2 regions of the Aeribacillus sp. FSL K6-3256 genome follow, and region 2 is predicted to be linked to the other one. Evidence: a T-box and tRNA genes for the amino acid it is inferred to sense, from the RefSeq annotation. Region 2 holds a T-box; the other holds one or more tRNA genes.
What was found. A T-box is a leader RNA that pairs with one kind of tRNA and senses whether it is charged. The one in region 2 lies ahead of ileS (isoleucine--tRNA ligase), so its partner is inferred to be a tRNA-Ile.
Positions count from the first base shown of each region.

Region 1: it encodes a tRNA-Ile, which carries the amino acid that the T-box ahead of ileS (isoleucine--tRNA ligase) is inferred to sense. The anticodon was not compared.

Region 1 covers NZ_CP150188.1:912,008-924,053, forward strand. Annotated here, with positions in the region: rRNA gene NSQ84_RS04410 (23S ribosomal RNA) at 1-2,438, shown strand, start outside; tRNA gene NSQ84_RS04415 (tRNA-Val) at 2,535-2,610, shown strand; tRNA gene NSQ84_RS04420 (tRNA-Thr) at 2,770-2,842, shown strand; tRNA gene NSQ84_RS04425 (tRNA-Lys) at 3,019-3,094, shown strand; tRNA gene NSQ84_RS04430 (tRNA-Leu) at 3,102-3,183, shown strand; tRNA gene NSQ84_RS04435 (tRNA-Gly) at 3,190-3,261, shown strand; tRNA gene NSQ84_RS04440 (tRNA-Leu) at 3,269-3,357, shown strand; tRNA gene NSQ84_RS04445 (tRNA-Arg) at 3,363-3,439, shown strand; tRNA gene NSQ84_RS04450 (tRNA-Pro) at 3,443-3,519, shown strand; tRNA gene NSQ84_RS04455 (tRNA-Ala) at 3,531-3,603, shown strand; tRNA gene NSQ84_RS04460 (tRNA-Met) at 3,614-3,687, shown strand; tRNA gene NSQ84_RS04465 (tRNA-Ile) at 3,694-3,770, shown strand; tRNA gene NSQ84_RS04470 (tRNA-Ser) at 3,783-3,872, shown strand; tRNA gene NSQ84_RS04475 (tRNA-Met) at 3,883-3,959, shown strand; tRNA gene NSQ84_RS04480 (tRNA-Asp) at 3,962-4,037, shown strand; tRNA gene NSQ84_RS04485 (tRNA-Phe) at 4,148-4,220, shown strand; tRNA gene NSQ84_RS04490 (tRNA-His) at 4,238-4,313, shown strand; tRNA gene NSQ84_RS04495 (tRNA-Gly) at 4,516-4,586, shown strand; tRNA gene NSQ84_RS04500 (tRNA-Ile) at 4,593-4,666, shown strand; tRNA gene NSQ84_RS04505 (tRNA-Asn) at 4,765-4,836, shown strand; gene NSQ84_RS04510 (TraR/DksA C4-type zinc finger protein) at 4,897-5,649, opposite strand; gene NSQ84_RS04515 (1,4-dihydroxy-2-naphthoate polyprenyltransferase) at 6,024-6,965, opposite strand; gene NSQ84_RS04520 (isochorismate synthase) at 7,207-8,628, shown strand; gene menD (2-succinyl-5-enolpyruvyl-6-hydroxy-3-cyclohexene-1-carboxylic-acid synthase) at 8,618-10,348, shown strand; gene menH (2-succinyl-6-hydroxy-2,4-cyclohexadiene-1-carboxylate synthase) at 10,348-11,166, shown strand; gene menB (1,4-dihydroxy-2-naphthoyl-CoA synthase) at 11,179-11,997, shown strand.
Region 2 covers NZ_CP150188.1:2,257,910-2,269,955, forward strand. Annotated here, with positions in the region: gene NSQ84_RS10725 (solute carrier family 23 protein) at 1-232, opposite strand, end outside; gene pyrR (bifunctional pyr operon transcriptional regulator/uracil phosphoribosyltransferase PyrR) at 376-921, opposite strand; gene NSQ84_RS10735 (RluA family pseudouridine synthase) at 1,085-1,999, opposite strand; gene lspA (signal peptidase II) at 2,003-2,479, opposite strand; gene NSQ84_RS10745 (hypothetical protein) at 2,574-2,864, opposite strand; gene ileS (isoleucine--tRNA ligase) at 3,166-5,940, opposite strand; T-box leader at 5,993-6,217, opposite strand; gene NSQ84_RS10755 (DivIVA domain-containing protein) at 6,269-6,778, opposite strand; gene NSQ84_RS10760 (RNA-binding protein) at 6,874-7,650, opposite strand; gene NSQ84_RS10765 (YggT family protein) at 7,729-7,992, opposite strand; gene NSQ84_RS10770 (cell division protein SepF) at 8,002-8,463, opposite strand; gene NSQ84_RS10775 (YggS family pyridoxal phosphate-dependent enzyme) at 8,486-9,157, opposite strand; gene pgeF (peptidoglycan editing factor PgeF) at 9,161-9,988, opposite strand; gene NSQ84_RS10785 (YlmC/YmxH family sporulation protein) at 10,071-10,322, opposite strand; gene sigG (RNA polymerase sporulation sigma factor SigG) at 10,418-11,194, opposite strand; gene sigE (RNA polymerase sporulation sigma factor SigE) at 11,326-12,045, opposite strand.

The sequences.
Region 1 (12,046 bases), 1.3 Mb from region 2:
AGTGAACCAGTACCGTGAGGGAAAGGTGAAAAGCACCCCGGGAGGGGAGTGAAAGAGAACCTGAAACCGTGTGCCTACAAGTAGTCAGAGCCCATTAACGGGTGATGGCGTGCCTTTTGTAGAATGAACCGGCGAGTTGCGATTTCGTGCAAGGTTAAGCCGAAAGGCGGAGCCGCAGCGAAAGCGAGTCTGAAGAGGGCGAAATAGTACGAGGTCGCAGACCCGAAACCAGGTGATCTACCCATGTCCAGGGTGAAGGCAAGGTAACACTTGCTGGAGGCCCGAACCCACGCACGTTGAAAAGTGCGGGGATGAGGTGTGGGTAGGGGTGAAATGCCAATCGAACTTGGAGATAGCTGGTTCTCTCCGAAATAGCTTTAGGGCTAGCCTCAAGGGAAGAGTCTTGGAGGTAGAGCACTGATTGGACGAGGGGCCCCCATCGGGTTACCGAATTCAGTCAAACTCCGAATGCCAATGACTTATCCTTGGGAGTCAGACTGCGAGTGATAAGATCCGTGGTCAAAAGGGAAACAGCCCAGACCGCCAGCTAAGGTCCCAAAGTATACGTTAAGTGGAAAAGGATGTGGAGCTGCTTAGACAACCAGGATGTTGGCTTAGAAGCAGCCACCATTTAAAGAGTGCGTAATAGCTCACTGGTCGAGTGGCTCTGCGCCGAAAATGTACCGGGGCTAAACGTATCACCGAAGCTGCGGGTTGACACCGTTGGTGTCAGCGGTAGGAGAGCGTTCTAAGGGCATCGAAGCCGGACCGGAAGGACCGGTGGAGCGCTTAGAAGTGAGAATGCCGGTATGAGTAGCGAAAGAGGGGTGAGAATCCCCTCCGCCGAAAGCCTAAGGTTTCCTGAGGAAGGCTCGTCCGCTCAGGGTTAGTCGGGACCTAAGCCGAGGCCGAAAGGCGTAGGTGATGGACAACAGGTTGATATTCCTGTACCACCTCCTCACCGTTTGAGCAATGGGGGGACGCAGGAGGATAGGGCAAGCGCGCGGCTGGATGTGCGCGTCCAAGCAGTTAGGCTGGCAAGCAGGCAAATCCGCTTGCCGGAAGGCTGAGCTGTGATGGCGAGGGAAAGGAAGTACCGAAGTTCCCGATTCCACACTGCCAAGAAAAGCCTCTAGCGAGGTGAGAGGTGCCCGTACCGCAAACCGACACAGGTAGGCGAGGAGAGAATCCTAAGGTGAGCGAGAGAACTCTCGTTAAGGAACTCGGCAAAATGACCCCGTAACTTCGGGAGAAGGGGTGCTCATCAAGGTGATAAGCCATGATGAGCCGCAGTGAAAAGGCCCAGGCGACTGTTTAGCAAAAACACAGGTCTCTGCGAAACCGTAAGGTGAAGTATAGGGGCTGACGCCTGCCCGGTGCTGGAAGGTTAAGGGGAGCGCTTAGCGAAAAGCGAAGGTGCGAACCGAAGCCCCAGTAAACGGCGGCCGTAACTATAACGGTCCTAAGGTAGCGAAATTCCTTGTCGGGTAAGTTCCGACCCGCACGAAAGGCGTAACGATCTGGGCACTGTCTCAACGAGAGACTCGGTGAAATTATAGTACCTGTGAAGATGCAGGTTACCCGCGACAGGACGGAAAGACCCCGTGGAGCTTTACTGCAGCCTGATATTGAATGTGGGTACAGCTTGTACAGGATAGGTAGGAGCCAGAGACGCGTGAGCGCCAGCTTGCGCTGAGGCGACGGTGGGATACTACCCTGGCTGTACTGACATTCTAACCCGCGCCCCTGATCGGGGCGGGAGACAGTGTCAGGTGGGCAGTTTGACTGGGGCGGTCGCCTCCTAAAAGGTAACGGAGGCGCCCAAAGGTTCCCTCAGAATGGTTGGAAATCATTCGGAGAGTGCAAAGGCAGAAGGGAGCTTGACTGCGAGACCTACAAGTCGAGCAGGGACGAAAGTCGGGCTTAGTGATCCGGTGGTTCCGCATGGAAGGGCCATCGCTCAACGGATAAAAGCTACCCCGGGGATAACAGGCTGATCTCCCCCAAGAGTCCACATCGACGGGGAGGTTTGGCACCTCGATGTCGGCTCATCGCATCCTGGGGCTGTAGTCGGTCCCAAGGGTTGGGCTGTTCGCCCATTAAAGCGGTACGCGAGCTGGGTTCAGAACGTCGTGAGACAGTTCGGTCCCTATCCGTCGCGGGCGCAGGAAATTTGAGAGGAGCTGTCCTTAGTACGAGAGGACCGGGATGGACGCACCGCTGGTGTACCAGTTGTCCCGCCAGGGGCATCGCTGGGTAGCTATGTGCGGAAGGGATAAGCGCTGAAAGCATCTAAGCGTGAAGCCCCCCTCAAGATGAGATTTCCCATCGCTAAACGCGAGTAAGATCCCTTGAAGATGACGAGGTAGATAGGTCCGAGGTGGAAGCGTGGTGACACGTGGAGCTGACGGATACTAATCGATCGAGGACTTAACCAAGAAAGAGCATCTATTCGTGAAGGAACCGTTATCTAGTTTTGAAAGAATTATGGACTTTTATTTACTTTGCATATGTCCTCTGGTGATTTTTGAATTGGAGGATTAGCTCAGCTGGGAGAGCACTTGCCTTACAAGCAAGGGGTCGGCGGTTCGATCCCGTCATCCTCCACCATACAGTATATCGATTCAGCTCAATTGGCAAAGCACGGTCGAGATATCGTCTTTCATGCTGCTTCATCGTACCAATTGAACTTTTCCTTGGACAAGATTTCTAAGATTGGAACGACGATCAAATGAAGCAAGACTGATTATTGATTGTTGTATTCATCATGCCGGTGTAGCTCAATTGGCAGAGCAACTGAATCGTAATCAGTAGGTTGGGGGTTCGATTCCTCTCGCCGGCATCATTAAAGGTGTTGCATATTGAGCAGGAACTTTTAGATTAGTCGTCAGAGAAACGAGCAATGCTTCGACGAACAATCAGAGAGTTGTCCCGACGCATCCAACATCCTCGAAAAGACTGGCAGAGGAAGGGACATCTGACAAATGAAAAATGGATTAGGAGAAAAAAATTTTTTATGAGCCATTAGCTCAGTCGGTAGAGCATCTGACTTTTAATCAGAGGGTCGGAGGTTCGAATCCTCCATGGCTCACCATTTTGACGCGGGTGTGGCGGAATTGGCAGACGCACTAGACTTAGGATCTAGCGCCTTACGGCGTGGGGGTTCAAGTCCCTCCACCCGCATAATACGCGGAAGTAGTTCAGTGGTAGAACACCACCTTGCCAAGGTGGGGGTCGCGGGTTCGAATCCCGTCTTCCGCTTTTCTCTGCCGGGGTGGCGGAATTGGCAGACGCACAGGACTTAAAATCCTGCGGTAGGTGACTACCGTACCGGTTCAAGTCCGGTCCTCGGCACCATATTTGCGCCCGTAGCTCAATTGGATAGAGCGTTTGACTACGGATCAAAAGGTTAGGGGTTCGACTCCTCTCGGGCGCGCCATATCGGGAAGTAGCTCAGCTTGGTAGAGCACATGGTTTGGGACCATGGGGTCGCAGGTTCGAATCCTGTCTTCCCGACCAGGGAATTTAAAGGGGCCTTAGCTCAGCTGGGAGAGCGCCTGCTTTGCACGCAGGAGGTCAGCGGTTCGATCCCGCTAGGCTCCATATTTAATTTGGCGGTGTAGCTCAGCTGGCTAGAGCGTACGGTTCATACCCGTGAGGTCGGGGGTTCGATCCCCTCCACCGCCATTTTTCGGACCTTTAGCTCAGCTGGTCAGAGCAGACGGCTCATAACCGTCCGGTCGCAGGTTCGAATCCTGCAAGGTCCACCATCTTTATTATATGGAGGAGTACCCAAGTCTGGCTGAAGGGGTCGGTCTTGAAAACCGAGAGGCGGGTCAAACCGCGCGGGGGTTCGAATCCCTCCTCCTCCGTCATTATTATCGCGGGGTGGAGCAGTCCGGTAGCTCGTCGGGCTCATAACCCGAAGGTCGCAGGTTCAAATCCTGCCCCCGCAACCAATGGTCCCGTAGTGTAGCGGTTAACATGCCTGCCTGTCACGCAGGAGATCGCGGGTTCGATTCCCGTCGGGACCGCCATTAATTATTGATTCAACAGCTGTAGGAGGAATTTTTCAAGTACAGCAGGTTGTGTCAATGAATTCTTTCTTTAATGATGGATTGTACATAATTTTTTATCGGAGTTTTACGGCTCGGTAGCTCAGTCGGTAGAGCAAAGGACTGAAAATCCTTGTGTCGGCGGTTCGATTCCGTCCCGAGCCATTGTTTTATTAATTGCGGCGACTGTGGCGAAGTGGTTAACGCACCAGATTGTGGCTCTGGCATTCGTGGGTTCGATTCCCATCAGTCGCCCCATTTGCCTATAGTTAAGTATTTATTTCTATCATCAGCTTATTATGCGGGTGTAGTTTAGTGGTAAAACCTCAGCCACGAGCGACACTTCAATGAATAATCTGCGAGTTGCCTCGACGCATTTACATCCTCGAACAGTGCTGGAAGAGGAAGAGGCATGGAAATTGCGTGTTTATCATTTAAATAGAAAAATAAATATTTTCGCGCGGGTGTAGTTTAGTGGTAAAACCTCAGCCTTCCAAGCTGATGTCGTGGGTTCGATTCCCATCACCCGCTTAATATGGGCTTGTAGCTCAGCTGGTTAGAGCGCACGCCTGATAAGCGTGAGGTCGGTGGTTCAAGTCCACTCAGGCCCATTGCTATTTTTTAAGCAGCCTAGTTGGGCAATTGACATTGCTGCAATTGTCAGTCAAAAGCTGTTCTATTTGGCAAAATGCCTTAAATTTTTTTATATTCCGCAGTAGCTCAGTGGTAGAGCATTCGGCTGTTAACCGAACGGTCGCAGGTTCGAATCCTGCCTGCGGAGTCATTTCGAAATCAAAAAAAGCGTTGCAGTTTGCAACGCTTTTTTTGTCTTCTTGTAATTTTAATCATTTTTCGCATATGGTTCTTTTTCTGTTAATGGAAGATCTCCCCATAAAACTGTTAAATCCTCTTCATCAAGCATTTTTTCATATCGTTTATGTTCATGTGACGGATAGACGTTTACGTTTTTTCCCTCAATATCTGTATAAATGAAGTTTTCAATATCTTCAATATATCCAATTTCATCATCGGAATTATACATATCTCCGTACGATAACGGTGGAGTTCTTACATCTTGCGGTGTTTCTGACGTTCCGTATTCGATAACATCTTGAAAATAATCATACGGCTCAGTAACAGCGGTATTTTCATGGTCGATTTGAGAGGATCCGTGAAAAGTCGCATCAAGTATTTCTTCCTCTACAGGTCTTTCATGAGAAATCGTTTGAACTAGAGTATGTTCTTTGCATGTTTTGGCTGTCGGTATGGCTTTGAGACGGTCTTCATCAATTTTTTTTCCGCAGACGGAACAAGTACCGTATGTGCCCTCATGAATTCTTTCTAATGCTTCAACGATCTCTTCATATTCTTTTTCTAAATGTTTATTTAAAGCTAAATCTTTTTCTCTTTCATACAGTTCGGTCGCATCGTCTCCGGGGTGATTGTCGTAGCTGGAAAGCTCTCCAGTTGATTCATGGTCCAGCCCTTTTTCCAATTGAAAATGATCGTTATTGTCCCAACGTTTTTCAATCTCATTTTTCATGAATATTAATTGCTTTTGGAAATCCTTTAATTTTTTTTCGTCCATGTCCATATGAAAGACACCTTCTTTTTTAGAATCTAAAGCTATTTTGGACGAAAAGGAATAAATTATAACTTTAAAATCATGAAAAAAATTCACCTTTCCAGCCATAAATTTCATCATCATTTTAAAACATGTCAGGAAAGGATTGCTGCTTCCGCGCCTTTTTTAACGCTATGCTTTGAAGCTGATGGCACTTGAAAGGCTAATACAACATCATTCGGCTGAGAAACAGGCTGGCTATCCGATAAAGAGGCTGTGACCTATCGAGATGTTTTTTCAGGAAAAAACATTTGCTCAGCATATTGAAATTGCGAGTGGATGATACAGAACAAATTTCACAGTAAAGCTTAATAAAAAAACACGATAGTAAACATACTATCGTGTTACTGAGATATGATGGTGCTTATGAGCAAACCTGCAGCAAGCAAAAAGCCTAATAAAGTGTTTGTTTGCGATGTTGCTTTCATGGCCGGCATCATTTCAATAGGCTTTGTTTTGCCGACAAATCGCTTCACCGCCTGAATAGCTTTTGGAATGCTAAGAAAAGCAAGAATAGACCACCATGTGGAATAATCAAAAATGATCATAATAAAAATGAGACAGTAAGAAACAATAAACATAATTGCTAAAAATCGAATTGCATTCTGGCGGCCAAGCAAAATTGCTAATGTTTTTCTTCCGTTTTCCTTATCGCCGTCTAAGTCTCTTATGTTATTCGCAAGCATGATGGCGCCGATCGTGATCGCAATCGGGATCGAATGAATGAAAGCTGTTGAAGTTAGATAACCTGTCTGAATAAAAAAGGAAATAAGGATAATAACGACTCCCATAAATAAACCTGAAGCTAGCTCGCCAAACGGCGTGTAAGCGATTGGATATGGACCTCCAGTATATAAGTATCCTACTGCCATACAAATTGAACCGACTAATGCCAACCACCAGCTTGACTGGAGACAGATGTAAATTCCCAATAGGATAGAGACAACAATACATGTGATTGCTAAATTTAAAACGGTTTGGGGCTTGAAGCCATTTCGGACAATTGCTCCTCCAATTCCGACAGATTCTTCTGTATCAAGACCTCGTTTATAATCGAAATATTCATTAAATAAGTTTGTGGCTGTTTGAATTAACAACGAGGCAGTAAGCATCGTAAGAAAAAGTCCAATATGAATGGGTCCTACTTGCAGTGCCAAAAGAGTTCCGACAATCACGGGGACAAATGCTGCAGTTAATGTATGGGGTCTTAAAAGCATCCACCAAGCCCGAAACCCTCGTTCAGCTTTTATAATGGGTACATTATGTGACTCCGTTTTAGGATGCATAATATGTTCTCTCCTTTATTTCATTCTGAAAACGAAAGCTATTCCCCACAACCTAGTCTAGAAAAATGTCGAAAGAGTGTCAATTGTTTTTCATTGGAATAAATGCTCAAGCCCCATCAAAGAGCTGAGGCAGTTTGTTTGCTTGTTGTTTTGCATTGCGTCATTCTATAATATAGTTGACATAAATTTTGAACAGGTGTATCTTAATATAAGCTATTTTTCGGTTATGGAGGGATCATCTTTGGTTTCAATTCCATGTTCAGATACATTGAGGGATAAAGTTGCGAATGCTGTCAATCATGTCAAAAAATATTCCCATCCAATCATTTTAAGTTATGTATTTGAAATCAAGGAGAAAGATCCGCTCCAGATTTTCTCAAGCTTTCAATCGGCTTATGCAGGGAAAAGATTTTATTGGGCGACACCTGATCGTACATTTATCCTTTGTGGAATTGGTGTTGAGCTCGAATTGACGACAGACAAAAAATTTTCCAACCGTTTTTTTGACATTTATTCAAAGTGGAAAGATTGGAAAGAGCATATACAAATTGAAGGCGCCCATCCGATTGGAACGGGTCCGCTTCTTTTTGGGGGTTTTTCTTTTGACCCTTTAAAAAATGCGAATTCTTCAAAATGGAAACCGTTTCATGAAGCACGATTCACTTTGCCTTCTTTCATGATTACAAAAATTGGCCGTCACACACTTGCTACTATAAACAGGTTAATTCAATCAACTGATGATATAAATGAAATTATAAATCATTTCAATACATATGAATACACCTTAAAGAAAAAAAATGAAGACACAAATTCTTTTTTGAATTTTACCATCAAAAAAGAAAGTTTGTTTCATAAAAAAGAGTGGATGGCAGCTGTTGAAAAAGCAACAGAACAAATAAAACAAAACCGTTTTGAGAAAGTCGTATTGGCAAGGGAAATGCTGCTGGAGTTTGAGGGATCGATTGATATACATTATGTTTTATCAATGTTAAATGAACATCAGCCTAATTGTTATTTATTTGTTGTTGAAAATGAAGGAAAAACGTTCGTTGGCGCAACTCCTGAGCGGCTTGTAAGTAAGAGAGACCAAAAGGTTCAGTCTGCATGTGTAGCAGGATCAATTAAAAGAGGAAAAACAGTGGAGGCAGACGAAGAATACGCTCAGATGCTGCTTTCAGATACAAAAAACATTCATGAACATCAAATTGTTGTAAAAGCGATCGAAAAAGTGTTCCGTGAATATTGCCAAGAAGTGCAACTACAAAACAATCCAACGATTTTAAAAACGCCGAATATTCAACATTTGTATACACCTGTTGAAGGAACCGTAAAAAAAGGTTTTACGTTGATTGATTTTGTAGAAAAATTGCATCCGACCCCTGCGCTTGGCGGCTATCCGAAAGATGCTGCTCTAGCATTTATTCGCAATGAAGAACCTTTAGAGAGAGGCTGGTATGCTGCTCCGGTTGGATGGATGGATGATCAGGACAACGGAGAATTTGTCGTTGCGATCCGTTCAGGTCTGCTGGATGAGCAAAAAGCTTATTTGTACGCAGGATGCGGGATTGTTGGAGATTCAAAGCCGGAAGAGGAATACAGGGAGACAGAAATCAAATTTGGACCTATGCAGCATGCATTAGGGGGAAAACTGAATGAAAAATAAAAATCTATCTGACTATGTCATTGCATTTGTAAATGGATTAATTACAAAAGGTATTTCTGAAGTTGTGATTAGCCCAGGTTCACGATCTACCCCGCTTGCGATCACATTTGCAGAGCATCCGAAAATACATACTTATATTAATATTGATGAACGATCTGCAGGTTTTTTTGCTCTTGGATTGGCTAAAAAACAAAGAAAACCAATTGCTTTGCTTTGCACATCAGGAACAGCTGCAGCAAACTATTATCCAGCTATCATAGAAGCCCATTATTCACGCATCCCTCTTGTGATTTTAACGGCTGACAGACCTCATGAGCTGCGGGATATTGGAGCTCCACAAGCAATTGATCAAATTCATCTGTATTCGAACTATGTGAAATGGTTTGTTGATTGCGCTCTTCCTGAAAGCAGTCAAACGATGCTGTTATATATAAAAAATATCGCTCAACGGGCGGTCCAAACTGCAAATGAAAATCCGAAAGGACCAGTCCATATCAACTTACCTTTCCGAGAGCCGCTTTTGCCCGATCTATCGAAAATCCATCAATTGCAGAAGTCTCTTCATATTGAGCCAGTGGTGGAAATAAAAAAGCTGGTCGAACATGAGCAAATTGAACGGATTGTGGATGAAATCGATTCAAGCGAGAATGGACTTATTGTATGCGGGGAATTACATAACAAAGAGTTTCGTGAACAAGTTTTGGCACTAGCAGAGAAATTGAAATTCCCGATATTAGCGGATCCGTTGTCCAATTTACGCTTTGGCGAACATTCTAAACATTATATTATTGATTGTTATGATTCCATTTTAAAAACGATGGAAAAGAAAGCGTATCTGAAACCTGATGTCGTCCTTCGTTTTGGTGCAATGCCCGTCTCAAAACCGCTGTTTCTATTGTTAAGAGACCATCCTGAAATAAAGCAAATTGTGGTTGATGGTGATGGCGGTTATCGCGATCCTACTTTATCAGCAGAACATGTTCACAGTGATGAAGCCTATTTATGTGAAATGCTGATCAAAAAATGTAAAGATAAACAGGAAACATCCTGGTGCAAAAAATGGAAACAAGTAAACAATCTCTTTCGAGAGTATTTGTCAACGCCGGTCATTGAGGAAGATTCTTTATTTGAAGGAACGGTATATGTCGAATTGCAAAAATTGCTCCCGGATCGCTGCAATGTATTTGTAGGAAACAGCATGCCGATTCGAGATGTCGACACGTTTTTCCATAACAGTGATAAAAATATTACGGTTTATGCCAACCGGGGAGCGAATGGAATTGACGGAGTCGTTTCGACAGCCCTTGGGGTTTCTGCAGCTAGTCATGAAAAAACTATTTTAATCATAGGGGATTTATCATTTTATCATGATTTAAATGGACTCCTTGCTGCAAAACAAAATAAATTGAACTTAACTGTTTTATTAATTAATAATAACGGCGGCGGCATTTTTTCATTTTTGCCGCAGGCGGATGAAAAGACGCATTTTGAACAATTGTTTGGCACCCCGACCAATTTAGATTTTCAATATGCAGCCAGCTTATATAGTGCACATTATAAAAAAATTTCCACTTGGGAAGAATTCAGAACCGAGTTTCAAATCTGCATGAATAGAGATGGATTAAATATTATTGAAATCCCGACCAATCGACATTCACGAGTCAACGAACAGAGAAAATGGCTTCGTTCTGTTTCCTGGGAAATAGAAAGGATGTTATGATGGGAAAATTGGCCGTTCGAAATGTGAATTATTGGGCTGAAACGTTTGGAAAGGGGGAGCCACTTGTTCTCCTTCATGGTTTTACAGGAAGCGGAGAAACCTGGGGATTTTTGAAAAATAGTTTAAAAAAATACCAGCTAGTACTTATCGACATCATCGGCCATGGTCAAACAGATTCGCCTGAAAATCCTGAAAGATATCGGATGGAAGAAGCAGTTGAAGATCTAAAAGAAATATTTCTTTCATTCAATATTCGAAAAGCGCATGTGCTCGGGTATTCAATGGGCGGAAGATTGGCATTGAGCTTTGCAATGAGACAGCCGGAATTTGTGAAGACTTTAATATTGGAAAGCAGTTCTCCTGGATTAAAAACTGAAAAGGAACGAGAGACGAGAAGGCTGCAGGACGAACAACTTGCCCAAATGATTTTGGACGAAGGGATTGCGGCATTTGTCCAACATTGGGAAAATATCCCTTTGTTTTTAACGCAAAAGTCTCTCCCGCCTGCCGTCAAGGACAGAATAAGAAAGGACCGGCTGAAAAATAATGCAATTGGATTGGCAAACAGTTTAAAAGGAATGGGAACTGGCGTTCAACCTTCATGGTGGGGAGCATTAAAAAGTTTCAACATCCCTACATTATTAATTTGCGGTGAAAGGGATCTTAAGTTTTGCAAAATTATGAAAGAAATGAACCAATTGATTCCTTGCTCTGAATTAAAGGTCGTGCCGCAGGCCGGACATGCAGTTCATGTGGAACAGTCAAAATTTTTTGGTAAAATAGTAGATGAGTTTCTCCAACATTTTTCTACATATTAAAGGAGGATAAAAATGGGATTTCCTTGGGTAAAAGAACGAGAATATGATGAAATCATTTATGAAACGTACAATGGGATAGCAAAAATTACGATGAATCGTCCTCATGTACATAATGCATTCACACCAAAAACGGTCGCGGAAATGATCGATGCTTTTTCCTATGCGCGGGACGATGATAAAATTGGTGTAATTATTTTGACAGGTGCTGGTGATAAAGCGTTTTGCTCAGGCGGAGATCAAAAAGTGCGGGGGCATGGCGGATACGTCGGGGATGATAAAATTCCTAGATTAAACGTTTTGGATTTGCAACGGCTTATTCGGGTGATTCCAAAACCGGTTATTGCGATGGTGAACGGATATGCAATTGGAGGAGGACATGTTCTGCATGTCGTGTGTGATTTAACGATCGCATCCGAGAATGCAATTTTCGGACAAACAGGCCCAAAAGTTGGAAGCTTTGATGCGGGATATGGAGTGGGACTGCTTGCCCGGCTTGTTGGTACGAAAAGAGCTCGTGAAATATGGTATTTATGCCGTCAATATAATGCGCAGGAAGCTTATGAGATGGGCTTAGTCAACAAAGTTGTCCCATTAGAGCAGCTTGAAGAGGAAACTGTCAAATGGTGTGAAGAAATTTTGGAAAAAAGCCCAACTGCTATTCGCTTCTTGAAAGCTGCATTTAATGCAGATACAGATGGTCTCGCCGGTCTCCAACAATTTGCGGGGGATGCGACATTATTGTATTATACAACAGATGAAGCGAAAGAAGGACGAGATGCATTTAAAGAGAAAAGAAAACCTGATTTCAAACAATTCCCGCGTTTCCCATAAAAAGAACAAGCAGCTTGATGGCGATGCATCGAGCTGCTTTATTGTGCAA
Region 2 (12,046 bases):
TGATGAAGGCAAAGGAGGAGCCGACATATGCCGGCACTTTTCCTTTTGTTATCAAAATAAATGCGAGTGTGCCGAGACCGCTGGAAATCAAAGCAACAGAAGGATCAATTTTGACTAAAAACGGTACGAGAATCGTTGCTCCAAACATGGCAAATAAATGTTGGAAGCTTAAGGCGAGCCATGTGATAAAATCAGGTTTATCATGAACATCTAGTATAATATTTCTTTTCATGTTTTTTCCTCCTTATGGAATTTGCACAAAAAAACCTCTTTGGCCGATGAGGCACAAAGAGGTTTTGCCAAAGTGCATACAAATAGCGTATACACCTTTCGGACCCCTTTGCAGCCTCACGGGACTGCTATTAAAAGGGACATCTATTCATTTTCATAAATGGATACTTTTTCTTTTTCATCTACTTCCAAAAGCTGTACAACAATTTTTTCTGATTTTGAAGTAGGTATGTTTTTCCCGACATAATCCGCTCGGATCGGCAGTTCGCGATGGCCGCGGTCAACAAGTACAGCTAGCTGGATTTGCGCTGGCCTGCCGTAGTCAACAATGGCATCCATCGCTGCCCGTACCGTTCTTCCCGTGTAAAGGACATCGTCTACTAAAATGACTTTTCGATTGTTAATATCGATCGGGATATCTGAACCTTTAACGAGCGGTTCACCGCTTTCTGTTTTTTGTGTTAAATCATCCCGGTAAAAAGTAATGTCAAGGTTGCCGACAGGTATCTCTTTTCCTTCAATGTCCTCTATTCTTTTTGCAAGACGTTTGGCTAGATAAATTCCCCTTGTCTTGATTCCGACCAAAACACAATTGTCTATACCTTTATTGTGTTCGATAATTTCGTGGGCTATTCTAGTTAGCGCCCTTCTGATCGCCTGCTCATCTAAAACAACCGCTTTTTCCGGCATGCTCATCACCTCAAATTTCGGTTAAAAAAACCTCTCATCCTGAGGATGAGAGGTTTTGTGCATAGCTCACCTATTGCCATACGATTCCTTCTCAGCCTCACGGGACTGCAGTTAAAGGATGCTGTATTGTCTAAACGTATTATGACAGAGCAGCTCGTAAATGTCAACGATCATTTCTTAACATTTGCAAAATCTTTTCGAATTCTTCCGGGAGCGATGCTTCAAACTTCAAAAACTCTTTTGTTCTTGGATGCTCAAAACCAAGTACGCCTGCATGAAGAGCCTGTCCATGAATCGGAAGTGTTTTTTTCGGTCCATATTTTGGATCGCCGGCTAGCGGAAAACCGATATATTTCATATGCACGCGGATTTGATGCGTTCTTCCGGTTTCCAGTCGACATTCAATATATGTATAATCCGAAAATCGTTCCAGCACATGAAAATGGGTGACAGCTTCTTTACTGTTTGTTTTTGTTACCGTCATTTTTTGCCGATCCTTTGGATCCCTGCCGATCGGAGCATCAATTGTGGCATGATCGTGCGGAATTACCCCGTGTACAATCGCCTTATATCTCCTTTCAACCCTCTTTTCCATTAATTGATTTGCTAATGATTCATGAGCGTAATCATTTTTGGCAACCATTAATAAACCTGAAGTATCTTTATCAATCCGGTGAACAATTCCCGGACGAAGGACTCCGTTAATTCCGGACAAATCTTTACAATGATATAAAAGACCGTTCACAAGTGTTCCTGAAGTGTGTCCCGGCGCTGGATGGACGACCATCCCACGCGGTTTATTGACAACGATGACATCTTCATCCTCATAGTATATATCAAGCTCCATCGGCTCAGGCTTGACATCCAGCTCTTCCGGTTCTGGAACAGATACAATGATGACATCACCAATTTGGCACTTGTAATTGGCCTTCACCGATTTTTCATTTACTGAAACAACCCCGTCCTTGATCCAATTTTGGACCAACGTTCTTGACCAATTCTCATCTTTATTGGCCAAAAATTTATCTATTCGTTCATTTTCCTCTTTTTCCGTCACAACAAAAGTAAATTGCTCCATTTTCTACTCCTTTTGCTTCTTTTCTTCAAAAAATAGAAAATATATGAAAAGTAAAATAACACCGATTGTTAAAGATGAATCGGCAATATTAAAAATTGGAAAATTATAACCGAAAATATATGTATGGATAAAGTCCACCACCTCTTTGCGGAAAAGGCGGTCAATAAAATTCCCAATCGCTCCGCCAAGCATTAAGCTGAGAGCAACCCCCAGCATTGCATTTTGTTTCGCATATTTTTGCATATAATAAATAATCGCTACGACAACAATAATGGTAATCACATAAAAGAACACCATCTGGTTTTGCAATATTCCCCAAGCCGCTCCTTTATTGCGGTGAGACGTTATGTATAAAAATCCGTTGATAATTTCAATGCTTTCGCCAATTTCCATATTTTTTACGATCAGCCATTTTGTCCATTGGTCGAGAGCGATGACAAATAATGCAATCAAATATTTAAGCACACTGCGTTCCTCCACTCACTGGCAAGTTTCCATCAAATTTTAGCACATTTTTTGACAAACAGTAAAGAAGGGGAACAAGCAAAAAAGTGAAGCTTGTTCACTTCACTTCTTAATGATATTCTAGTGTTTTTTTTAAATATGATTTCATATTGAGAAAATCATGAATCGTTCTGGCTGTCGGAATTTGTGCCAATTGTTCGAGCGGCAATTTTTGCAATGTTTCTTCACATATGCCATAAAGTCCATATTCCATTTTTTCCAATGCAAGCTCAACATCGTTGAGCTCATTTTTTACATCCCGGATAAAAATCGGGTCATCCAATTGACTTTTGGCGAGCCGCGCATTAAGTTCGTCCTTCATTAACGTTAATTCGTCTTTGATTTGATCGAGCGGATTCATTATTAAAACCCCCTCGTCTGTTTTGTATTTATATTGTAACCGCCGCACTGCCTCCTATCACATTCAAGTTTTTCCACACACGTAAATAGCGGCTTGGAAATAATTCACACTTTAAAAGCTAAAAAGCTGAATTCTTCTTTCAATTTTGAGCAAAGTATTCATTTTTGAAAAAGCATCCGAGAAAACTTTTCCAATTGACTATGACGGATTTCAATGAAAGATCGTTCTTTTTATGACACTTCTTTATGAGGAAGCATTGCTAAATGAAAAAACTCCCTGTTTGCACAGGGAGCTGATAAAACTATGCTAAATGGCTGTAGTGATCTTTCACAATGCTTGCACATCTTTTGCACAATGTCGGATGGTCTTGATCAGTGCCTATATCTGTTGAAACAACCCAACATCTTTCACAAGTCTCACCATCCGCTTGCTTCACAATTATTTTGATGCTATCAAATGTTTGCGCTTCTTCTGGAGCATCTTTGTAATCACCGGCAATTTCTAACTGGGAAACAATAAACAGCTGTTTTAAGTCCTCTTGTATTGAATTGAACAATTCTTTTATTTCTTCGTTCGGATAAAGGATGAGAGCAGCATTTAACGATTTGCCGATCACTTTTTCATTTCGGGCGATTTCCAGGGCCTTTAATACATCATCGCGAACTGACATAAACTGATCCCATTTCGCTTCAATCTCTTTGCTGCCTTCAATCTCTACAGCTTCCGGCATATCGACAAGCTGTACGCTCTTTTCTTCAACTGATTCAATATGTCCCCATACTTCTTCTGTTGTATGCGGCAAAATCGGTGTCATCAGCTTTACAAGAGCAAGAAGCGCTTCATATAAAACCGTTTGGATAGAGCGTCGATTATGGCTGTCAGCAGCCTCAATATACAGAATGTCTTTTGCAAAATCAAGATAAAATGAGCTTAGCTCAATCGTACAGAAATTGTGAACGTCATGATAGATGGATGCAAAATCATATTCTTCATATGCTTTTCGCACTTTGGCAATTAGTTTATTCAGTTTAATGAGAATATAGCGATCCACTTCTCTTAATTTTTCTACAGAAACACGATGCTGATTTGGATCAAAATCAAACAAATTTCCTAACAAGAAACGGTACGTGTTGCGAATTTTCCGATATACTTCAGATACTTGTTTTAAGATTGCATCAGAGACGCGAACGTCCGATTGATAATCAACTGATGCTACCCATAGACGAAGAATATCTGCTCCAAACTGTTCCGTCACTTTGGCAGGAACAACAACATTTCCTAGCGATTTGCTCATTTTCCGTCCTTCGCCGTCCAGCGCAAATCCATGGCTTAAAACGCCTTTATATGGAGCTTTTCCAGTGACAGCAACTGCTGTAGACAGCGATGAATTAAACCAGCCGCGATATTGGTCAGAGCCTTCTAAATAAAGATCAGCAGGACGCTGCAAATCTTCCCGTTCAACTAAAACTGCTTGATGAGAAGAGCCTGAATCGAACCAAACGTCCATAATGTCTGTTTCTTTTGTAAAAATGCCGTTCGGGCTTGAAGGGTGTGTAAATCCTTCTGGAAGCAGGTCTTTTGCTTCGCGTTCAAACCAAACGTTCGAGCCGTGCTCGCGGAACAGTTTTGCCACATGTTCAATCGTTTCATCTGTTATGATCGGCTCCCCATTTTCACCATAAAACACTGGAATTGGCACGCCCCATGCCCGCTGACGGGAAATACACCAATCGCTTCGATCGCGGATCATGTTATGAATGCGAATTTCTCCCCAATTAGGGATCCATTTCGTTTCTTTAATTGCTTGCAGCAATTCATCTCGAAAATCTTTAATGGACGCAAACCATTGCGCTGTTGCTCTGAAAATCGTTGGTTTCTTTGTCCGCCAGTCATGTGGATAGGAGTGAGTAATAAATGAAAGCTTTAGCAATGCCCCTACTTCTTCTAATTTTTCCGTTATTTTTTTATTTGCGTCATCATAAAACAATCCTTCGAACCCTGGAGCTTCTTCTGTCATGTACCCTCTTTCGTCGACAGGACATAATACGCCTAGGTTATATTTTTGTCCGACGACAAAATCGTCTTCCCCATGGCCTGGCGCTGTATGGACGCATCCTGTACCAGCGTCGGTCGTTACATGTTCGCCAAGGATCACTAATGAATCGCGGTCATAGAACGGGTGTTTCGCAACCACATATTCCAGCTCTTTGCCTTTAAACGATTTCACTACTTCATATTCTGTCCAGTCCAGCTCTTTTGCCACTTCTTCGAGCAGGGCAGATGCGATCACAAACTTGTCAGCTCCAACCTTCACTACAGAATATTCCAAATCAGGATGAACAGCAATTCCTAAGTTTGCAGGGATAGTCCACGGAGTAGTCGTCCAAATGACGATTTTTTCTCCATCTGTTAATACATTTTTTCCGTCCTTTATTTCAAATGCAACATAAATAGAAGGCGAGCGTTTGTCATAATATTCAATTTCCGCCTCTGCCAAGGCAGATTCGCTCGATGGAGACCAATAAACCGGCTTCAAGCCTTTATAAATATATCCCTTTTTCGCCATTTCTCCAAAGACGCGAATTTGCTGAGCTTCATATTCTGGTTTCAAGGTGACATATGGATTTTTCCAGTCGCCTCGAATTCCAAGGCGTTTAAATTGCACGCGCTGCCGCTCAATTTGCTCCCATGCATATTGCTCGCAATGTTTTCGAAACTGCGCGACATCCATCTCTTTTCGATTGATTTTTTGTTTCTTCAAAAGTGCTGTTTCAATTGGCAGACCGTGTGTATCCCATCCTGGAACATAGGGTGCGCAATATCCGCTCATGGATTTATAACGGACAATAATGTCTTTTAAAATTTTGTTTAAGGCATGCCCCATATGAATATCCCCGTTTGCGAACGGCGGACCATCATGTAATATGAAAAGAGGCCGTCCTTTCGTGCGCTCCTGCACTTTTTCATAAATATCCATCTCTTCCCATTTTTTCTGGATCTCAGGTTCTTTTTTCGGAAGGTTTCCTCTCATTGGAAAGTCTGTTTTCGGCATTCGTAACGTCTCTTTATAATCCATTCTCATTCCTCCACATAATATTTGTTCACTAAAATAAAAAAACTCCTCATCCCTAAGGGACGAGGAGGAATCTCGCGGTACCACCCTTTTAGATGCGCACAAATCATGCACATCCACTCATAAACATAACGGACTTGGCCGCCACAGCCTACTAGCATGTTTCAGCTATGGACTCAAGGGTGATGTTCATCCTTTCGCCTTTACCCGGGCTTCCACCGTCCCCGGTTCGCTGTCATAAAGGGCTTGAAAGGACTACTGTCCCTCTCATTGTTTTGTCATATTCCGTTTTATTTTCGTATTATATGAAATCACGAACAAAAAAGTCAAGTTATACTTTCGGTTCTTCCGCTTCTTCTCCTAAGATTGGCTCGACATTGTATTCCATTAAGTGATCCCAATCATCATTTTTTAGCAGATCAAGCTGTGCTTCGATGAGCATTTGAAAACGGGTGCGGAATACTTTTGACTGCTTTTTCATCTCTTCGATTTCCATTGCAATTTTATGCGATTTAGCAAGTGCTTCATTGATGATTCTGTCAGCATTTTTTTCCGCTTCTTTAATGATCAGCTTCGCTTCCTTTTGAGCGTTTCTTTTCACATCTTCCGCAGCTTCCTGCGCAACTAAAATCGATTTATTTAACGTTTCTTCTATATTTGTAAAGTGATTCAGCTTCTCGGTTAATTCCTTCACCTTTAATTCCAATTCTTTCTTTTCGCGGATGACCATTTCATAATCTTTAATCACTTGATCTAAAAACTCATTTACTTCATCTTCATCATAGCCGCGAAAGCCTTTTGTAAATTCCTTGTTATGAATATCCAGCGGGGTTAAAGGCACAAATTCCACCTCCATATGTATGTTTTTCGCAAAACACTAATCCAATTATAAACGATTTTTCGACAGAATGGGCAAAAATCTTTCCATTTGTAATATTATTTTTGTATTCCGATCTTAATGCGCCACTTATCTTTTCTTGTTTTCCCTTCAATTGCCAAAACTTTGCTTCTTCCGAATCCTCGGACAGATAACACATCATCTTCCGCAATTTCAAAATGAGCATCCTCAACAATTTTCCAATTGACTTTGACGAGACTATTTTCAATAAGCGATTTTATTTTTTGCCGAGATTGGTGATAAACATTTGCTAGAACAGCATCGAGCCGAAGCGAAGAAACGGTGATCAAAGAAATATCCATTTCTTCTTCATGAGAAAACACATCTTCGAATGGGATCTGTTTCAAACGAACGGAAATCTTTCCAATTTTATTCCAGTTCAGCTGCAGGAAATTGGCAATTTCTTGCGCAACCATGACTTGCACCGTTTCATCATGAATGATAATGTCGCCGAACTTGCTCCGTTTTAAGCCGAGCGACATAAGCGATCCAAGCACTTCGCGATGTGATAATGTCACGAATTTTTTCGGGAACATGATTTCAAATGCGAACATTGAAAAATCATCTAATGTCGGTTGAATATAGTCAGGGTAAAAAAAAGCCCGCTTTCTTTCAGCATTTTTATAGCCTCCGAAAAATTGCACGTGAACATCCGGATTTTCACCGATCAATGTCTTAATGATTTTCTGTTCCCGCGGATCTAAAAAATCGGTCAATTTTGGCCGATATTGCTCAGTCACAATTTGTTTCCATCCAAAGACTTTGTCAATGAACTCCCTTTCTTCTTTGCGAAAATGCTGATAAACACTCTCCATAAGAGACAACTCCAATTATGATATGAAAAGAGCCGATTGGCATACAAAACAATTCGAATGTCAATCGGCGAATGAATTTTATGAAATCATACTAAAAAGAGCATACAGCCCATAATCTGCAAAATGCAGGGCAATCAATGCAACAATAGGAGATACATCAATCATCCCTAATGGAGGAATGATTCTTCTAAACGGTTCTAAATAAGGCTCACATATAGCCGCTAAAAATTGTCCAATGGACGTTTCCCTTGCATTCGGAAACCAAGACATCAAAATATAAATGATAATCGCATAGGAATAAATATCGAGCAAAAAACTTAATATGTTATATATTGTCCCCATCAATCATTTCTACCACCTTTTATTTTCATCATCTGCCATGAAATCGGAAATGGAGCCGGCGACATCTACGTTATCTGGGGTACATAAAAATATGTTTGTTCCAACACGCTGGATGTCTCCGCCAATCGCATAAACAGTGCCGCTTAAAAAATCAACAATTCTTTTTGCCTGATCATGCCCGATCCGCTGCAAATTGACAATGCATGAACGGCGGTTTTTCAGATGATCAGCAATTTCTTGCGCCTCTGAATACGTTCTTGGCTCACATAATATTACTTTAGTGGATTTTTGGGCGCTTTGCAAACTTACAACATTTTGTTTTCCGAAAGCGGCATTTTTTTCAACGCTGCTGTTGTGATTGAACATAATCGGTTCATGTTGGTGTTTCTCTTCCGGAGCTTCCATATCTTCAATCTCATAATCTTCATCATCGAGGGCAAAAAAGCTTTTAAATTTATTCTTTAAGCTCATCTGATTTACCTCCAGTTTCGTTTTATGTACCTACTAGCGAGGAGCCGATGCGAAGATAAGTAGCCCCTTCTTCAACCGCGATTTTGTAGTCGTTGGACATCCCCATTGATAGCTCTGTACATGGTGCATTCGCTATATTTAGTGCTTTCACTTGTTCCTGCAGTTGCTTTAAACTTCGGAAGCATCTTCTGATTTCATCTTCATCTTCTGTAAATGGAGCCATTGTCATTAATCCGACAACTTCGATATGGCGATACTCCTTCAACTGTTGAATAAAATCAATGCATTGTTCAGGAGCCACACCATGCTTTGACTGTTCGCCAGATGTATTTACTTGCACAAAGCATTTGATCGTTCGATCTGCTCTTTTTTCAATTTCGTTTGCTAGCGATATTCTATCCAACGAATGAATATAATCCACCTTGTCTATAATATTTTTCACTTTTCGAGTTTGAAGTGTGCCGATGAAATGCCAGACAGCTTTTGACCCAATGCTGTTATATTTCGATAAAAAACCGTCATCCCTGTTTTCGCCTAAGTGTAAAATGCCTGAATTTATCGCCTCTATAGCCCGTTCTACCGTTACATATTTCGTCACTGCAATAATTTGGATATCATCTATTTTTCGATTTGATTTTTTGCATGCTTGTTCGATTTCCTGTTGGATTCGTGCTAAATTTTCTTTCACTGACAAGGCTTAGTATCCCTCCTTCAAACCGATAAATCCCATCATTCGTCCTGTTTTCCCTTGATCTCTTCGATGGGAAAAAAACAAATCTTGATCGCAGCTTGTACAATATGAGGTCAATAGGATTTGATGTTCCGGCACTCCTTTTTTCATTAACAATCTTTTGTTGATTTCTGCAAGATGAATAGAATAAAGGCCGTTCTCAAGCTGTTTATAAAATGTCGTCTCATTGTCAAAAAGAGGTTTGATCGCATCGATCACATCGTCATTGACGACATAACAGCATTCGCCGATTGAAGGACCTATGGCTGCAAATATATTTTGAGCTTGCACACCTTCGTGCAAAACCCAACTGTCGATCATTTCACCTGCTATATTTTTCGCAGTCCCTCTCCAGCCCGCATGTGCGATGCCAATCAGTGAGTCTTTTGGAGAAAAAAAGAAAATCGGAACACAATCAGCAAAAAAAAGGGAAAGTAATATATTTTTTTCCGATGTGTATAGGCCGTCCGTTTGAGTGATGCATTGACGATATGTAAAAACCCCTGATCCTTTATGTTTATTTACTACCTTGACAATTTGTTTGTCATGGACTTGATCGGCACATACCCAGTTTGGTAGATCAAAACGAATTTTGTCCCCAATGATTTTTCGATTTTTGATCACCGTTTCCTTTTCATCATTCACATGAAGACCTAAATTTAATGAAGCAAAACCATTCTTGGAAAATCCTCCTTTTCTCGTCGTAAAACCTGCTGTAATCTGAGAATGAAGCTTCACCCAAGCAGGTATGGAGAAAAAAGATTCATCTGTTAATTGAAACGGTTCATGTTTCATTGTACCATTCCTCTTCGACAATTCTCTTATTTTTATTTTAACATATCTTTAAGCCAACATTTAACCAAAATTCGTGCGATTCTTATTCTGTTTCAACATTTTTCGAAACTCTTACTAAAATAACATCTTTTCCGATTTTTACGATGTTCCTCCAAGGAATGACAATTTCTTCCCCTTTTCCAAAAAAACCTAAAACCTTCCCTTGACTAGTGATCATGATCGCTTGAATTTTACCAGTTTTTAAGTCGATGTCAACGTCTTCAATGCTTCCTAATTTTTTTCCGTCATGGACATTCACAACATCTTTTATTTGCAAATCGGAAATATGGATCATGCCGGCTTCTCCCCTCAAGTATTTTTACAATCAGTATATGAGTTTTTTTTTGAATGATGATAAAGGGCCACATTCAAAAGAATGTGGCCCAATGATTATTGAATATTTTTGGTCATTTGTTTAATGGCAGCTTTTTCAAGCCGAGAAACTTGAGCTTGGGAAATGCCGATTTCTTCTGCTACCTCCATTTGTGTTTTGCCTTGAAAAAACCTTTTTTTCAATATCAGCTTCTCCCGATCATTCAATCTTCTGATCCCCTCTTTTAGAACAATTTCTTCAATCCACTTGGAATCGCGATTTCGCTCGTCGCTTAACTGATCCATGACAAAGATCGGATCACCGCCGTCGTTATAAATCGGTTCAAATAATGAAACTGGATCTTGAATGGCGTCTAAAGCAAAAACGATTTCTTCATGCGGCACATTCAGCTCTTTAGCAATTTCTTCTGCCTTCGGCTCACGTGACGTTTCGCTCATGAGTTTTTCACGCACCTGCAAAGCTTTATAGGCAATATCACGCAATGATCTTGAAACACGTATCGGATTGTTGTCTCGCAAATATCGACGAATTTCACCGATGATCATCGGTACAGCATAAGTAGAAAATTTTACGTTTTGGCTCAGATCAAAATTATCTATAGATTTCATCAACCCAATACATCCTACTTGAAAAAGATCATCGACAAACTCGCCTCTGTTATTAAATCTTTGGATGACGCTTAAAACGAGTCGCAAATTTCCGTTGACAAGCTTTTCTCTGGCTGATAAATCACCGCTTTGCATTTGTTTAAATAATTCTCGCATTTCTTCATTTTTTAAAACAGGAAGCTTCGAAGTATCAACACCGCAAATTTCAACTTTATTTCTTGTCATTTCGTTTCCCCCTTACAGGAGTTCTTGCTGTCTTAAGTTAAGTATCTCCCTGAAGGGGAAAAATATGCACAAGCTTTTCAGAGTGAACACGCTGTTGATTTTTCGCTATACATGCGACTAGCAAGCAAAAATTACACCATTTTATTAAATTCTTTTCGAAGACGCTTAATAATTCTTTTTTCCAATCTTGATATGTAAGATTGAGAAATCCCGAGCATGTCAGCCACATCTTTTTGCGTTTTTTCTTCTCCGCCATGCAATCCAAACCTAAGCTCCATTATTTGTTTTTCTCGTTCATTTAATTGCTGCAGCGCCCGCATTAATAGCTTTCGGTCAACATTAGCCTCCAAATCCTTTGTAATAATATCGTCTTCTGTTCCGAGAACATCCGAAAGAAGCAGTTCATTTCCATCCCAATCAATGTTCAACGGTTCATCAAAAGAAACTTCAGATCTTGTTTTATTATTTCTGCGCAAATACATTAATATTTCATTTTCTATACATCTAGATGCATATGTCGCAAGCTTGATCTTTTTTTCGGGATTAAAGGTGTTGACTGCTTTAATTAGCCCGATCGTCCCAATGCTGATCAAATCTTCAATATTGATGCCGGTGTTTTCAAATTTTCGGGCAATATACACGACAAGGCGCAAATTTCGTTCAATCAAAATCGAACGGGCAGCCTTATCGCCGCTCGGAAGTTTTTTTAACAGTATTTCTTCCTCTTCCTTCGAAAGCGGAGGCGGCAGCGCTTCGCTTCCGCCAATATAATAAATTTCATCTGTTTTGATCCCTAATTTTGTTAAAAACTTGTACCATATATACGTGAGATAAAGCTTAATTTTTTTCATG